4 regions of the Brotaphodocola sp. genome follow, and region 4 is predicted to be linked to each of the others. Evidence: riboswitches for the same ligand, from Rfam matches in the RefSeq annotation. Region 4 holds a riboswitch; each other region holds the start of a gene.
What was found. Region 4 has a riboswitch for thiamine pyrophosphate ahead of AC4EVX_RS10230 (ABC transporter permease). Riboswitches for the same ligand answer to the same signal wherever they lie in the genome.
Positions count from the first base shown of each region.

Region 1 (4,180 bases), on a different contig from region 4:
GCTAAGGCGCAGTTGCTTCGGCAACGATCTAGCACTGTGCGAACCACACATAAAAACGCTCCCGTGTTATGGATAGTTTAACACAGGAGCGTCCTCTTTTCAATGCAGACCACAATACTAAAAACGGATGCTTTTAATTTATTTGAATTCAAAATTTCTTCTCATCCGGTGCACTTCCTTGAGCAGATCTCTCGCCGTCTCTCTCGGGTTCTCCGATTTCATGATCGCAGATACCACCGCAATTCCGGAAATTCCGGTTCCATCCAGAATTCCCATATTTCCCCGGTTCAAACCGCCGATCGCAACTGCCGGAATCGGCACGGCACGGCAGATCGCATCGAGCGTTGAAACCTCGGTGCGGATTGTCACAACCTTTGTCGTTGTCGGATAGATCGCTCCGACCCCAAGGTAATCTGCCCCATCCTCATATGCTTTGAGCGCCGTCTCCACCGTCTTTGCGGTCGCTCCGACGATCTTGTCCGGTCCGAGAATCCGACGCGCCTCTGCGACCGGAAGATCCGACGCTCCGACGTGAACGCCGTCCGCTCCACATGCCATCGCCACATCGACACGGTCATCAATAATCAGCGGAACGCCATAGCGCTCTGTGATCGCGCGAACCTTTCGTGCTTTCTCAAGATACTCCCGTCCTCCTGCATGCTTTTCTCTCAGCTGTACAATCGTGACTCCTCCCTCACATGCCTCCTCGACTGTCCGAAGCAACGATTCCTCCGTGTGATAGGTGCTGTCCGTCACCAGATACAGACTCATATCCAAATGTTTCATCTCTGCATCATCCTCCCCTCGTTTTTATTTCCTATTGATTTCCTATTTTCTAGTTCTAATTTCCTATTTTTTCTTTATTTCTTTTCTCTGTTTCTTTTTTGTTTCTTCTTTCTGGTTCTTTCTCATCCATTTTTCTTTTTACGTCACAGCGGGTAAATCCGGGCTTTTCTCGCAAACGCCTCCTCGCTCAAGCAGAAAATTTCATCGAGAAGTGCTGTCTGAAAGCTTCCCGGACCGCGGGAAGCTTTTGTCGCCTTCTCCCCTGCAATTCCCATTGTGACAACACCGAGAAGTGCCGAAAGAGCCCCTTCTGAAAATGCGGATTCCGCCTCTGCATAAGAATCACCCACCAAATACTCAGAATCCGTGCCTTTTGTTCCAATAGAAGATCTAAGAGACTGGGTTGAGACTGCCGGAAGATAGGACGCAGTCAGCGCTCCCACCATACATCCCGTCCCTGTGATTCCGGACAATGCCGGATCTCCGTTTGAGACAAGAAATGCCTGATCAGAGACCGCAACGAGATCTTTTTTCCCGGTTGCAAGAACCGCACAACCCAACGTTTTTGCCAACGATTTTGCGACTTCTCCGCGCTGGCTCTGATTTTCCTCGGAAACCGCATCCTCCGCCCCGGCATCGATGCCGGTTCCGTGAAACGGCAGGGAACCAACCGCCAAAATCTCTGAAATATTTCCCTTGATCACCGCAAACTGTCCCTCTTCCAAAAGGGACTCCGCAAATCTTCGGCGCAGATGACTGCAAGTCACGCCGACGAGATCAAGGATCACCGGAATCTTATCTCGGTTCGCCTGCGCAAGTGCAAGTCTCATCGATTCCATCCTCACATCCGTGATATTCCCGAGATTCAGCATCAAAGCGGAGGAGACCGCTGTGATCTCCTCCACTTCCTTCGGATGTTCTGCCATGATCGGTCGCGCGCCCGTCGCCAAAATCACATTCGCGCAATCATGAATCGAGATCGGATTTGTGATACAGTGAATTAACGGCTGTGTCTCTCTAATATAATTTCGCATCTCCTGCATGCGTTTCATCAGTTGCATGTCCATCTCTCTTTTTTCTTCCGTTCTTGTCATAAATTTTTGCTCCCAGACTCTCCTGAATTTTTGCAAGCATTCCCGTCTGGCTCAACGCCTTTAAAAATACATATGCGGTAACTCCGCCCATAATCGTCGCGGAGATAAACATCGGGGTGTAATAGAACGCGTTGAGTCCCTCTCTTCCCATCAGAAATGCCATAACCGGATAGGAAACGAGGGAACCGATGATTCCGGTGCCAAAGATCTCACCGAAGACCGCACAGATGATTTTTCCCTTTGAGGCACGGTAAAATACACCGGAGAGAAACGCTCCGAACACCGCTCCGGTCAGAGCCAGCGGCGGAATTCCCATGAACATCATGCGGATCACACCAATCATGCAGGCACACAGAAGAGAATACCACGGTCCCATAAACACGGAACAGGTGATATTGATCAGATGCGCGGTCGGGCACATTCCCTCAATTCTCAGAATCGGGGAGATTACCACGCCGATTGCCACCATCATTGCCAAAAATACCATGCGAAATGTCTTTACTCTTTCTTTTTCCATCCTTTTCATCCTCCTGATTTCGGTATTTTGGATCTGTAATTGAAACCTGTAAAAATAAAAAGAGCATATCTTCCGGGAAACTTGCTCCGGAGATACACTCCTCATTCTCAGGCTTCCCTCCGTTGGCATTACCCAAATCAGGTACGGTCGAAGATCAATCTTCCTCTCAGCCTGTCACACAGGCTCCCGCGCTTGTCATCTCATTGCTATCTTTTTTATTTTAAAAAATTTGAAAGTTTTAAGACTTTTTTTGTTTTGCTCTCTTATTTTTCGTTACCAAGCATATCATATTTGATAAAAAGTGTCAATTGTTACTGTTCACGCATTGCGCAAACATATTCTGGACAAATCTGTCTGCGCCGTTATAAAATAAGACCAGAAATGATGAAATGGAGTTTTTTGATTATGGCAAATATCATAGAAATTAAAGATTTTTCTGCACCGGAACTTGACTTATATGCACGGCTGAATGAAAACCAGCTTCTGCGCTACTACGAACCGCAGACCGGGCTTTTTATTGCGGAAAGCCCTAATGTCATCATGCGGGCGCTTCAGGCAGGCTATGAGCCAGTCTCCTTTTTGCTTGAAAAAAAGCACATTGAGACGCAGGCGAAAGATCTGCTCGCAAAATGCCCGGATGTTCCGGCATATGTCGCAGAATTCGATGTCCTGACAAAGCTCACCGGCTTTGCACTGACGCGCGGAATCCTCTGTGCCATGCGCCGAAAATCACTTCCGTCGATCGAGAGGGTCTGTGCGAACGCTCACCGCATCGCTGTCCTCGAAAATGTGATGAATCCGACAAACGTCGGCGCGATCTTTCGCTCCGCTGCCGGTCTCGGCATGGATGCCGTGCTTCTGACACACGGATGCACTGATCCGCTCTATCGCCGTGCCTCCCGCGTCAGCATGGGAACCGTCTTTCAGATTCCGTGGACTTTCATCGATGGCGACTGGTCAAAAGACGGCATGGATCGCTTAAAGGCGATGGGATTTCGCAGTGTCGCAATGGCACTCAAGAAGGACTCGGTCTCGATCGACGATCCACAGCTGATGCGCGAAGACAAACTCGCTCTGGTTCTCGGAACAGAGGGTGATGGTCTCGCTAAGGAAACGATCGCAAACTGCGACTACACCGTGATGATTCCGATATACCACGAGGTCGATTCCCTGAATGTTGCAAGTGCCAGCGCGGTCGCATTCTGGCAGCTCGGACGCAGAAAGCAATGACCCGCAATCGTGTGCTCCGTCAGCTCCGACAAGAGCTTACGTTTTGCTTTCCGTGATACCGGCAAGCCCTCTGGCACGAGCAATGGTCTTTGTCGCAATCACATCTGCGCCGAGACCGAGAACATTTGGAAGAATCACGGTTCCAGCATAGACCGGTGCGGTCAGGCACTGTCTGCGAATCTCCTCAACCACATGAAAAATCTCCTCGCGCGGAATCGGGGCAGTCAGACGCACACTCACAAGCGGGAGTTCGCCTCCCTCTACAAGCACAGAGGTTGCGATGTTTCGCTTCGGACATACCAGTTCCTGTGTCACATACTCTTTTCCCTTCGGGCAGAGATTTCCGCTGACTGAGTGAAGCGTTGTCCCCTCATAATCGACTTCAATCTCACATCCGTTTGGACATAAAATACAGGTAAATACTCTATTCACTGCAGATCACCACCTTTACCGGATTCTTGGATTTCAGCTTTGCATGGGGAAGCACCATCTGCTCCATCTCCGCCGGAATCGCCTTTTTCAGCTTCTTAGATACAAGAACTTCCCCGTCCTG
Region 1 is NZ_CFAHBC010000011.1:13,433-17,612, reverse strand. Features, by position in the region: gene thiE (thiamine phosphate synthase) at 139-786, opposite strand; gene thiM (hydroxyethylthiazole kinase) at 930-1,847, opposite strand; gene thiW (energy coupling factor transporter S component ThiW) at 1,804-2,397, opposite strand; TPP riboswitch at 2,494-2,597, opposite strand; gene AC4EVX_RS06005 (TrmH family RNA methyltransferase) at 2,803-3,627, shown strand; gene AC4EVX_RS06000 (DUF1667 domain-containing protein) at 3,664-4,059, opposite strand; gene AC4EVX_RS05995 (FAD-dependent oxidoreductase) at 4,052-4,180, opposite strand, start outside.
Region 1: it holds a riboswitch for thiamine pyrophosphate, as region 4 does, so the genes downstream of both, thiW (energy coupling factor transporter S component ThiW) here and AC4EVX_RS10230 (ABC transporter permease) in region 4, are expected to answer to the same signal.

Region 2 (4,180 bases), on a different contig from region 4:
AATCGATTTCCACACAGGAATGGATGTGACAGCGAAAAAGACAAAGATTGCAAGTGTTTGCTGAGGTGTGAATTTTTAAATGTGCCCGGTAAAAGATAAGCAGTGAAATATGCCCGCTAAACGATAACCAGTGAAATATGATCGATAAAATATGATCAGTAAGAAAAATAGTGCAGGAGGAAATGGGCGATGACGGATTTTAGCAATAAAGTAGTTTACCAGATTTATCCGAAGTCATTTCGGGATACGAATGGAGATGGAATCGGAGATATTCCGGGTGTAATAGAAAAGTTGGATTACTTGCAGGATCTCGGTGTGGATTATCTGTGGCTGACTCCGTTTTTTGTCTCCCCGCAGAGAGACAATGGCTATGACGTTGCAGATTATCGAAAGATCAATCCGATGTTTGGAACAATGGAGGATGTGGAAAATCTGATTTCCGAGGCTAAAAAACGCGGAATCGGTCTGATGCTCGACATGGTTTTCAACCACACTTCAACGGAACATGAGTGGTTTCAGAAAGCTCTCGCCGGTGATGAAAAATCCCAGAACTACTATATTTTCAAGGAAGGAACTGCGGATCAGTGTCCGACAAACTGGCAGTCAAAGTTTGGCGGAACTGCATGGGAATATGTGCCGAAGCTCGGAAAATGGTATCTGCATCTCTACGATGTGACGCAGGCAGACTTAAACTGGGACAATCCGGATGTCCGGGAGGAGCTGAAAGAGATCCTGCGTTTCTGGAAGAAGAAGGGAATCCATGCGTTCCGCTTTGATGTCATTAATCTTGTCTCTAAGCCGGAAAAGATGGTGGACGATTTTGAGGGAGACGGAAGACGGTTTTACAGCGATGGTCCGCACATCCATGAGTATCTCAAGGAGATGGTCAGAGATACCGGAATCGAGGATTTTGTGACAGTTGGAGAGATGTCCTCGACCTCAGTCGAGCATTGCATCCGTTATTCCTCCCCGAAGGAGAAAGAACTCTCGATGTGCTTCAATTTCCATCACCTGAAAGTGGATTACAAGAATGGGGATAAATGGGCGTTGATGGAGCCGGATTACAGAGCGTTAAAAGCGCTCTTTAAAGAGTGGCAGATGAAGATGCAGGCGGGAGATGGCTGGAATTCACTCTTCTGGTGTAACCACGATCAGCCTCGCATTGTGAGCAGAATGGGCGATGAGACGACATACTGGAAGGAGTCCGCAAAGATGCTTGCGGGCATGATCCATCTGATGCGCGGTACTCCGTACATCTATCAGGGTGAGGAGATCGGTATGCTGAATGCGCATTATCCGTCGATCGATCGGTACCGCGATGTGGAGAGCTTAAACTACTACCAGATTCTGCTCAATCAGGGAAAGAGCGAGAAGGAGGCACTTGAGATCCTCTCAGCGAGATCCCGCGACAACAGCAGAACGCCGATGCAGTGGAATGACGAGAAGTATTGCGGATTTTCCACAGCAGAGCCGTGGCTTCCGGTGTCCGATGCGTTCAAAAAAGGGATCACTGTTTCCGCACAGAAGGACGATGAGGACTCGATTCTGGCATTCTACAAGAAGCTCATTTCCCTGAGAAAAGAATATCCGGTGATCGCAAAGGGCGAGATTGAATTTTTAGAGACGGAATCCGACAAGATCGTGGCATACTGCAGAAGCCTTGGTTCCGACCGGCTGACAGTATTTTGCAATCTCGGCAGAAAGGAGCAGACGGTTCCATTCGATGAGACGTGCAGGAATGGTCAGGTTCTGCTTGAAAATTATAAAGATCAGAAGGAGCAGAATTTTGCAGGACAGGAATCCTACACGCTGAGACCATATGAAATTCTTGTAATCGAGAGCAAGGCAGATGGAAATCCTGGAAAATAAAGAGAGCAGGAAGATTGATCTGACAGGCATTTATTATCACCGCCTTAAGTGGGTCGATGATTTTAAACAGGTGGATGATCAGATTCTCAAGTTTGAGCCGACGACGAGTGGTCCCGGCTCGAATTTTCACGGCAATATTTTGTTTCGAATTATAATGAGAAAAAACTTGCAAATCTTTTTGAAATTTTGTATAATACCATACAAATAGGGAGCTCAAATGGATGGGCTGAGAGTAGACTTAATTAGTCTTGACCTGGAACCTGATTTGGATAATGCCAACGTAGGGAAATACATGTCGCGAAGAATGGACTTGTGTGCCGTTGCTCTCTGTTTTGTGTGAACTGGGGGCACCACTTTTCACAGAGGATACAGGCGCCGGATGACACTAAGATTGTGTCGTCCGGCGCCTTTTTGCGTTGTTTCGTACGGTGTTAAAAGAGAAAAGAGGAGAGTGCGCAGATGGTAAAAATCAATGGAGAAGAGAAGACGATTGCCGGAAAAAATCTGCTCGAATGCTTAAAAGAGGCAGGATTTGAGCCAGAGCGAGTTGTTGTGGAGCGCAATTTTGAGATCATTCCGAAAGATCAATTAGGAAATGTGACGATTCAGGATGAAGATGAGATTGAAGTTTTGAGATTTGTCGGAGGAGGCTGATCGGGGAGAAAAGAGAAGAAAGAGAGAGAAGAGAAGTGAGAAAAGGAGAAGAAATTAAAAAGAGAATGCAGGAGTCTATTTCCAAAGAGGAGCTGGATCGTGCATTTGATGCGAGATTCCCGAAAGAAATGCAGGTAAAACTTCACAATGCGAAAGTTGCGATTGCCGGTCTTGGCGGTCTTGGTTCTAATATTGCGGTTATGCTTGCGAGAAGTGGAGTCGGGAAACTTTTTCTCGTGGATTTTGATGTGGTGGATGTTACAAATCTGAACCGCCAGATGTATTTGATTCCGCAGTTGGGAAAGCCGAAAGCGGAGGCATTGTCGGAGATCCTGTATCAGATTAATCCCTATGCAACATATGAATCTGTCTGTATAAAAGTTACACCTGAGAATGTGAAGGAGCTGTTTGCGGAGTATCCGATTGTGTGTGAGGCATTTGACCGCCCAGATCAGAAAGCAATGCTGGTTCAGGAGCTTCTGACTCAGTGTCCAGAAACGATTGTTGTGTCGGGAAATGGAATGGCAGGATATGAAGATGCGAATGAGATCCGGACAAGACAGATGATGAGACGGTTGTATGTGTGCGGAGACCAGAGCACGGATGTTGGAGCGGGGATTGGGTTGATTGCTCCGAGAGTGAGTGTCTGCGCAGGGCATGAGGCAAATAAAGTGCTGCAGTTGATTATGCAGGGAGCATGCGAGTGAGAAAAGTAAAGAAAGCGTGAAGCGAGAGTGAAACAGAGCGCGATCTCAGAGCCAGATGACAGATCGATAAAAATAAGGACAGAAAGATAAAAGATGCAGAGCAAGAAAAAACATACCAAAGCATACAGAGCAGGATAAAAACGGGAAACAGAGAACAGAACAGGAACAAAAAAGGAACAAAAAGGGATAAAAAAAGAAAAGGAGAGAGAAAACGATGGAAGATAAGTTTGTGTTGGGTGGAAAAGAGTTTAAGAGCCGTTTTATTTTGGGATCAGGAAAATATAATCTGAATTTGATTAAATCTGCGGTGGAACAGGGAGGAGCAGAGATCATCACGCTTGCGCTTCGCCGTGCCAATACGCAGGAGAGTGAGAATATTCTTGATTTCATTCCGGAGGGAGTAACCTTGCTTCCAAATACATCCGGAGCGAGAAATGCGGAGGAGGCTGTCCGAATTGCGCGCCTGAGCAGGGCGATGGGATGTGGAAATTTTGTGAAAGTTGAAATCATGCGCGATGCAAAATATTTATTCCCGGACAACTACGAGACGATCAAGGCGACGGAGATTCTGGCGAAAGAGGGATTTGTCGTTCTTCCGTACATGAATCCGGATTTGAATGTCGCGAGAGATCTTCAGAATGCCGGAGCCGGAGCCGTTATGCCGTTGGCAGCTCCGATCGGAAGTAACAAGGGACTCGCGACAAAAGCGATGATTCAGGTATTGATCGATGAGATTGATCTGCCGATTATCGTTGATGCGGGAATTGGCAAACCGTCTCAGGCGTGTGAGGCGATGGAGATGGGTGCAAGTGCAATTATGGCAAATACCGCAATTGCGACAGCGGGGGATGTCCCGGCGATGGCAGAAGCCTTCAAGCTGGCGATTGAGGCAGGAAGAAAGGCTTATCTGACTGGAATGGGACGCGTGCTTGCAAGAGGAGGAAGTGCTT
Region 2 is NZ_CFAHBC010000029.1:7,123-11,302, forward strand. Features, by position in the region: gene treP (PTS system trehalose-specific EIIBC component) at 1-64, shown strand, start outside; gene treC (alpha,alpha-phosphotrehalase) at 190-1,869, shown strand; TPP riboswitch at 2,065-2,173, shown strand; gene thiS (sulfur carrier protein ThiS) at 2,329-2,523, shown strand; gene thiF (sulfur carrier protein ThiS adenylyltransferase ThiF) at 2,559-3,230, shown strand; gene AC4EVX_RS10285 (thiazole synthase) at 3,445-4,180, shown strand, end outside.
Region 2: it holds a riboswitch for thiamine pyrophosphate, as region 4 does, so the genes downstream of both, thiS (sulfur carrier protein ThiS) here and AC4EVX_RS10230 (ABC transporter permease) in region 4, are expected to answer to the same signal.

Region 3 (4,180 bases), on a different contig from region 4:
TTACTCAAGCGGATTACCGTCGCCTTGCTGGTGTAAGATGCCTTCGCCAGTTCTTCCGCAGACATTGGCAGAATTGCCTCTGTGTGCTCCAAGATGTAACGGGCCACAGCCTGCTCCTGATGAGTAAATCCCTTCATCTCCGTAAGTTGTTCAAAAATCATCCCTCAACCTCATTCCATCATTTTCTTTGCCGGTGGCAAAAGTCCGATGCCTCCACCTTTAGAGGAGGAGGCATCCACTCTGAGTTATACTCATTATTATACTATAAATAAAAGAATTCGTGAAGTTGGGATTCTGCGCTTATGCACAACGCCTAAGTAAGCGGTCTGATCTTGAAACAGTGATCGAGCGGTCCGCTTCCCCTTCCGAGATCCAGACCGGAGGCAAGTGCTCCCGTAAGATACTCTTTTGCACATCTTACGCTCTCCTCCACGCTCTTTCCCTCTGCAAGTCCACAGGCGATCGCTGATGAGAGTGTACATCCGGTTCCATGTGTGTTCGGGTTGTTGACCCGGCTTCCACGAAACCAGATCCACTCCCCATCACGGTAGAGAACATCATTTGCGGTTGAGATCTGATGACCACCTTTTACCAGAACCGCACCACCGTAGCGCTTTGAGATCTTTTCTCCGGCTTCTTCCATCTGAGCTTCATTCTCAATCTTCATCTCTGCGAGAATCTCAGCTTCCGGAATATTCGGAGTCAGAACCGCTGACAGCGGAAGAAGTTCCCCTGCGAGTATCCCCATCGCATCCTCTGCAAGAAGTCTCGAACCACTCGTTGACACCATAACCGGATCGAGCACGACATTTCTCGCATGATACTCGCGAAGTTTCTGCGCAATCACACGGATCGTCTCTTTTCCGGAAACCATTCCGATCTTCACTGCATCCGGAAAAATATCTGTGAATACACTGTCGAGCTGAAGTCCGACAAAGGCGGGATCTGCCTCAAAAATCCCCGCCACTCCGGTCGTGTTCTGCGCTGTCAACGCCGTGATTGCGCTCATTCCATAGACGCCAAGTGCCGTCATCGTCTTCAAGTCCGCCTGAATCCCGGCTCCACCACTGCTGTCCGATCCAGCGATCGTCAGAACGGTTTTCCGGCTGATCTTTTTATCGTCTCCGTTTTCCATAATTGTCACTGTCACCTATTACCTATTTATTTTCATCACTCATCAAAAATGGTAACGATCTCTCCGTCCATGATGCGGTTCATATTCTTGACTGCACAGAAGTTTCCACACATCGAGCAGGTATCCTCTTTCTCCGGCTTTGCAGATGCGCGGTATGCTCTCGCCTTCTCCGGGTCGATTGCGAGCTTGAACATCTCCTCCCAGTCGAGTTTCTTTCTCGCTGCGCCCATTGCGCGATCCCAATCTTTTGCACCCTTTACGCCCTTTGCAATATCTGCTGCATGGGCTGCAATCTTGGAAGCAATGATTCCCTCTTTTACATCGTTGACATCCGGAAGGCGAAGATGCTCAGCCGGAGTTACATAGCACAGGAAGGCTGCGCCGGATGCTGCTGCAATCGCACCTCCGATCGCTGCGGTGATATGGTCATACCCCGGTGCAATATCCGTGACGAGCGGTCCAAGGACATAGAACGGAGCACCCTTGCAGACGGTCTGCTGAATCTTCATGTTTGCAGAGATCTGGTCAAGTGGCATATGACCCGGTCCCTCTACCATAACCTGCACATCCTTCTCCCATGCACGGCGGGTCAGCTCGCCAAGTGTCACAAGCTCCTCAATCTGGGAAATGTCAGTTGCATCCTCAAGACATCCCGGACGGCAGGCATCACCAAGGCTGATCGTCACATCGTACTCCCGGCAGATTTCCAGAACGCGATCATAATACTCATAGAACGGGTTCTCCTCCCCGGTCATCATCATCCATGCAAAGATGATTGATCCACCTCTCGATACAATGTTCATCAGGCGCTTGTTGTCCTTGAAACGCTTTGCGGTGCTCTTGTTGATGCCGACATGGATCGTCATGAAGTCCACGCCATCCTTTGCGTGCATTTCCACAATCTTCAGCCACTCCTCCGCGGTAATGTCCTTGAGTGCCTTATGATAGTAGACAACGGCATCGTAAATCGGCACGGTTCCGATCATTGCCGGACACTCTGCGGTCAGCTTGCGACGAAATGCCTGCGTGTCTCCGTAAGAGCTTAAATCCATGATGGACTCCGCTCCCATCTTCACTGCGTCATTTACCTTCTCCAGCTCCATATCAATATCTTTCCAGTCACGGGAAGTTCCGAGATTGACATTGATTTTTGTCTTGAGCATCGAACCGACTCCGTTCGGATCAATCGAAGTGTGCAGGCGGTTACACGGAATGATTACCTTGCCCTCCGCAATCAGGGCACGCAGTTCTTCCTCGCTCATCATTTCTTTTTCTGCTACAATCTTCATCTCCGGCGTGATGATTCCCTTTCTCGCCGCATCCATCTGTGTTGTGTACTCTCTCATTTTCTCTCCTCCTATAACAGCATTCATCAGCATGACGCGATTCATTCATATCATTCATATAAAATATTCTTTGGTGTATTTACATGAAGCGTTTTTGTGTCATAAAATACAATTTCCCACGAATTATGGTACGAATTACAAAATTATGAAATCAAAAAACGGCATCCTGTGTGGGAACGAGATGTTCTTTACAGGACGCCGTCTGAAATGTTCTTTCGGTCATCGGTTTTCGCATTCGATCCCTACGTTGGCATTACCCAAATCAGGTTATTAAGGTCGAAGTTTGATTACTTCCTCTCAGCCTGCTTCCACAAGCTCCCTTTGTTTGCTTTTATCTGAATTATTTTGTCTGAATGAAATTATCTGATTTTATTCTTCTTTAGTTTATCACTGTCGAATGATTCTGTCCAGTTTTTTTCTGAACGAATCGAGAAAATTCCTCAGTTCGCCTTGTGATATCCTCTCCACGGATTTCGCACTTCCTGAAATTCCTTTCTCAGATCATTCTCCTCCAGTTTAAGTTTGCCACAGTACACGAACCCAAGTTTTGCGAGAAGGTTCTGCATCGGCTTATTGTCGTCATGCGTATCGATTTTCAAATTTCCACACTGTTCAAATGCCCAGTTCAGACAAAACGAGCCGGCTCCACGTGTCCCCTCTGCCACCGCAATCCGGTGAACGACACCGTAAGGTCTGTCATTGAGCCATTCTCCTGATTCAAGCTGACGGTAAGAAGGTTCGTCTTCTTCCTTCGCAAAATAGAAGACTGCTTCTATCTTGCCTCCGTCCATACAGACATAACATTTCTTCTGATGAATATTTTCTTCAACCAGATCTCTCGGCGGATAAATCGTCTCCCACTGGGTCGGATTCCCATGTTCCGCCATAAATTTCTGTGCATACGCATAGATCCCCATGATTTCTTCAAGCTGTTCCGGCTGTGCCACTCTGATCTCTCTCATCTCTCTATTCTCCTTCTGAATGATTTGTTGCACCTATTCTCTTTGATTCTTTCTTAACTTGCCCTTTTTTCTCTTTTGTCATTTGAAGATTGAAGATTAAAAAATCCTTGGGAGTTTTCCTTTTTCCGCAATCCATCCCTGACATTCTGCCTCCACAACGCCAAGCAGTTCCTCCGGAGTCTCCTGACATCCATTGTAAAGCCAAATCTTGATAATCTGAAAAATTCCACCGCGCAGAAATTCCATGCGATATTTTTCTAAGGAACTCTGACTCTCCAAATGCGGTTGCATCCGCTTTCTGTCATTCTTATCATAAGAAAACATCCCATAAGGAGTATCATTCCCCAATTTGAGATAAGTCTTATAAAAAATTTGATTTGCCTTTATATGACGAAGCAGGCGCAAATAATATCCTCTGTGATCTGCTTCCTCTTCGCCATTCAAAGTGTCCTGATCTCCATTGTAAAACTCCGGCAATACCTTCTCAAATTTGTTGCGAACCGAGTCTGCAAGATCATACACATCTGCATAACTTGCATAAAATGTGGTTCTATTCAAACCTGCCTGTTTGCAAATATCAGTAACCTGTATTTCACTTAATTTTTTTGTTCTGAGAAGCTCCATAAATACCTTTTCAATACATTCCATAGAGGTACGTTTTCTTTTATTATTTGGTTTGTTCATATGCTTTTTATGCTGGTTCTCCTATATTATCTAAACACATGTTGGTTTAATAA
Region 3 is NZ_CFAHBC010000008.1:47,643-51,822, forward strand. Features, by position in the region: gene AC4EVX_RS05085 (SIS domain-containing protein) at 1-161, opposite strand, end outside; gene thiD (bifunctional hydroxymethylpyrimidine kinase/phosphomethylpyrimidine kinase) at 314-1,135, opposite strand; gene thiC (phosphomethylpyrimidine synthase ThiC) at 1,171-2,514, opposite strand; TPP riboswitch at 2,703-2,813, opposite strand; gene AC4EVX_RS05100 (GNAT family N-acetyltransferase) at 2,922-3,443, opposite strand; gene AC4EVX_RS05105 (TetR/AcrR family transcriptional regulator) at 3,540-4,091, opposite strand.
Region 3: it holds a riboswitch for thiamine pyrophosphate, as region 4 does, so the genes downstream of both, thiC (phosphomethylpyrimidine synthase ThiC) here and AC4EVX_RS10230 (ABC transporter permease) in region 4, are expected to answer to the same signal.

Region 4 (4,180 bases):
AACCCTTCTCGGTCGCCGAGAGGAATTTTTTCACCATTTCCGGCTTATTTTTCAGTGTATCGTCGTTTGCGATGATAACCGGAGTGTAATAGTCAAGACGCTCATCAAGCTGGCGAAGCTCCATATAGTTGATCGGGAAATCATTGAGCTTACACTTTACATTATCCCAGCCTTCAAAAAACCACATGATGTCCACCTTATCTTTCAGTGCCTCAAAGCCGGAACCGTCAGAGATTACCATGTTTAACTTGGAAAAATCTGCACCAGCCTGCGTCATCACTGCTTTCAGGACAGCTTCCTCTCCAGGACCGCCCCAACCTGCATAAGTCTTTCCCTCAAAGTCCCTCGGTGAGGTAATCTCCTTGTCTGCGTAGGTCACAAAGCCGGAAGTATTGTGCTGAATCAGTGTCGCAATTGCCTTGATCGGAAGAGCTTCCTTGGAAGTCAGTGCCACAGTCACATCCTCCTGATAGCTGATGCCGAAATCTCCCTTTCCAACAGCGACAAGTGTAGCAGTTGCACCCTCAGTCGGCTCCACGATGTTGACGTTTAATCCCTCTTCCTCATAATATCCCTGATCCAGTGCGACATACATGCCCGTGTGGTTTGTGTTTGCCACATAGTCAAGAATCACTGTCACATCTTCTTTCTCGCCGGCATCTGAAGAAACGCTGGAAGCCTCTGCCTTGCTCTCCTCGGCAGACTCTGCACTTGCAGACTCCGAAGTCTTCGTCTCACCCGTCTCATTTGATGCGCCACATCCTGAAAGGCTTGCCGTCAGCAAAGCAACTGCCATCAGCATACTTCCTGCTGTTTTCCATGTTTTTCTCATAATGTTCTCCTCTTTTCTGCGTTTCTGTTTTCTGTGTTTCTGTTTTTTGCATTTCTGCATATTTTTGATCCTGCTCTGATTTTGAGCGCTTGATCTCTTAGAAATTTTCCCAACTCTTTATTTTCCGGCTCTGACTCCTGTTTTCTTTCGCTCATACGGCATTGTCACCCAGGCAATCAGGCGCGTAAGTCCATTCATGCACAGACTCAGCACAATGATAAAGACCACGCACGCAAAAACTTTGTCGAGCATATAGCTGTTTTTTACGCGGAGCAAATAATATCCAAGTCCTTTCTGGGAACCAAGCCACTCTCCGACCACTGCACCGCTGATGCTGTATGTCGCTGCCACCTTCATTCCAGAAAGAAGCTCCGGAATTGCGGCCGGAATCTTCACGAGCCAGTATGCCTTCCACTTTCCTGCCCCGTAAGAGCGTACAAGATGGACATACTCCTCATTCACCCGCGCCAGACCATCCGCAAAGCTGACAGCAACCGGGAAAAAGCACATCAGCACAACCGTCAAAATCTTCGGTGCCATTCCAAATCCCATATAAATGATCAGAATCGGCGCCATCACAATCATCGGAACCGTCTGTGTCACAACAAGGATCGGATAGAGACTGCCCCGAATCGCCGGAAACGAATCCATCAAAGTTCCAAGCACCAGTGACAACACAAAGGCAATCACAATTCCGAGAAGTGCCTCCCCCGTCGTCACGAGTGCATGTCCGCAAAGCTCTGAACTCTCTGAAATCAGCGCCTGAACCACTGCAATCGGCGATGGCAGGACGTAGAGCGGAATCTGAAGTACCCGAACCGCTCCCTCCCAGAACACCAACACCGCCAGAATAAAAAAAACCGGCGTGAGTTTTTCTCTTGTATTTTTCATCTTTGTCCACAACACTCCCTTTTATTTTCTCAACAGATGCGTCACCACAACGAAATATCAAAAAACAGAAAAATATAAAACAGAAAAACCGCCATCACGGGACAGCGGTTTTTCTTAGAACGATCAGAATCCTATTATTTCCAGATTTCTTTATTCTTCTTATTTTCCTACGCTGGCATGATCCAGATCAGGTCATGGGTCAAAATCCTTTATTTCCTCTCAGCCTGTATGCAGACTCCCCTTTTTGTATTTATATTCATCACTCTTATTTTTCTTTTTGCGCCCGTTAATTATAGCACATCTTTTTGGCAATGACAATGACAAATGCGCACCTCATCCCGCCTTGAAGATTGCGCCAGTCGCCTGGATCTCCTTTTCGTTGAGTTCTTCATCATTCCAGATCTTCTCCACCGCCGAAACAAAATCTGTCCGCTCATCCCCGGCAAGATACGTTTTCACAGCCTGCCATACCGGTTTAACGGTGTACTTATCGTTTTGCAGTGGGTTCTCTCCGTTCCTGCTACAAAGCTCTGCAATTACCAGCACCGCATAATCCTGTACCAGCTCCCTCTCCTTTGTGCGAAGACCCGCAGATAGATTTTTCACAAATTTTGCAAATTTCTGCTGATTTTCTTTCTCGGTTCCTCTTCCGTAACGCTGAATCATCAGATTTGCCACCCATTTGTTCATGTCCGCCATTCGGAAAAAGTGCTCAAAGAAGTTTGCAATTTTTGCATCATCCTTTTCATATCGGAGCACAAACTGGAAAATCGCAAGTTTCTGATACTCCGCCTCTCCCGGCATCTTCGTCATATATTCAACATAAAAATCAACGAAATTCGGGTCCATAGACGCAATCATTTCGAGCGCATTTCTTAAAACATAACTTGACTGCCTGATTGCGGTTGCATAGGGATTGAAATGCTGTTTTGCCCTCTGCAAAATCGTTCTTTTCTGCGACTCGCTCCAACCGTCCCTGAGCAAAATTCCGATTGCGTAGACGTAACCCACCATCAAATCGGCCTGATTGCAGGAATTGATCAGATCCATGCACGGCTCAAAAAAGTCTTCTGGATTGGATGCCTGTCCAATCGCCTCCAAGGCTTTCTTGACCTCTCCGTTAAGTTTAAATCCAAGTCTCTCATTCTTCTCTGCGAGAAGTTTGAGACCGTTTAGCTCACTCTTTGCATTGAGCTTCATCTTGCCGATCGCACTGATTCCCCGTGCACTTTTCGCCGTTGTCTTCAAGGATGCCATGTCCATCTCCATGATCGTCTTTGTCTTCGGGCGGTCGGTGATCCATGCCTCCATCGTCATCATTCTCATTGAATTGATATAAATCTGGAAACTGATCGGCGTGTTGGCCGGATAAGGATTCTGAAATTTCACAACTCTCGTCGCAATGCGCCGGTTCGGAAGATTCTTTGTCGTTCCCCTTCCAAGGTAAAGCTCAATTCCAATCGCATCTGTCGTCTTGTCGAGTTTATAGCAATCCCTAATTTCTTCTGATCGATAGGGCAGTTGAGTTCCGGCAGGAATCAACAGACTGACATACTCATTTCTCAGACCGAGATTGATTGAGTCATTTAAAATCGTTCCGGTATGGAAAACAGGTGTGTTTGTCTCACGATTTTCCTGCATCGGATTTCCAACTGATTCCGCAGTCGCTGTGAGCGTCTGATTTCCATTGTTCTTTGCCCCAATTCTCTGTACATGGTATTTGTGAAGGCAATAATGATAATAGACAGCTCCTCGCGCAACTGCGAGATCCGGATCACTCGTCGCAAGCGGTTCAAATCCGAAAAATTCTTTCAGTCTCTGGCGAATCAGATAGCATTTCGTCATTCCACCGTTTAAAATAACCGCGTCAATCTTCACTCCTTTTCCGGCCTTGTCGAGCACATCGAGAATCGGATAAATGATGTTATTGACATCGCGCTCATCCATCTTCTGAATTCTTCCGACATCCTCCATCTTATATGCATATCCCATCAAAGGCGCAAGGATGCTCTCCATCTCCGCCTTTGTGTAGGTCGTCTCAAACGAGTACGCGTCGTAGAGATTGATGTCCATGACTTCCTCGCTGTAATCATCCGGAAGCTGTACGCCTGACATGTCTGCGTCATCATATGCCATTGAAATCTTTACTTTCAGCTCTTCCGCCAGCTTTCTGAGCTTGCACATCACCTCTTCCCTGCGCTTGGTCGGAACGACAATCTCATACATTTCCTGAAATCTCTTGAGCATATCCTCCGCGAGAAGCTCATCGAAATTGTCTCCGCCGAGAAGCGTATAACGGCTGATCGCAAGATCTCGAATGTCAATCAAGCCCTCCGGGGTACTGCTGACTCTGTGAAGCGTCACATCGAGAGTTCCTCCGCCGAGATCAAAGACCATGACATTTTTCTCTGTCTCAAGGGAGAGCAAATCCGACGGAATCTCGCCATCTTCCTGCAT
Region 4 is NZ_CFAHBC010000028.1:31,634-35,813, forward strand. Features, by position in the region: gene AC4EVX_RS10225 (ABC transporter substrate-binding protein) at 1-832, opposite strand, end outside; gene AC4EVX_RS10230 (ABC transporter permease) at 950-1,723, opposite strand; TPP riboswitch at 1,870-1,975, opposite strand; gene AC4EVX_RS10235 (Hsp70 family protein) at 2,057-4,180, opposite strand, start outside.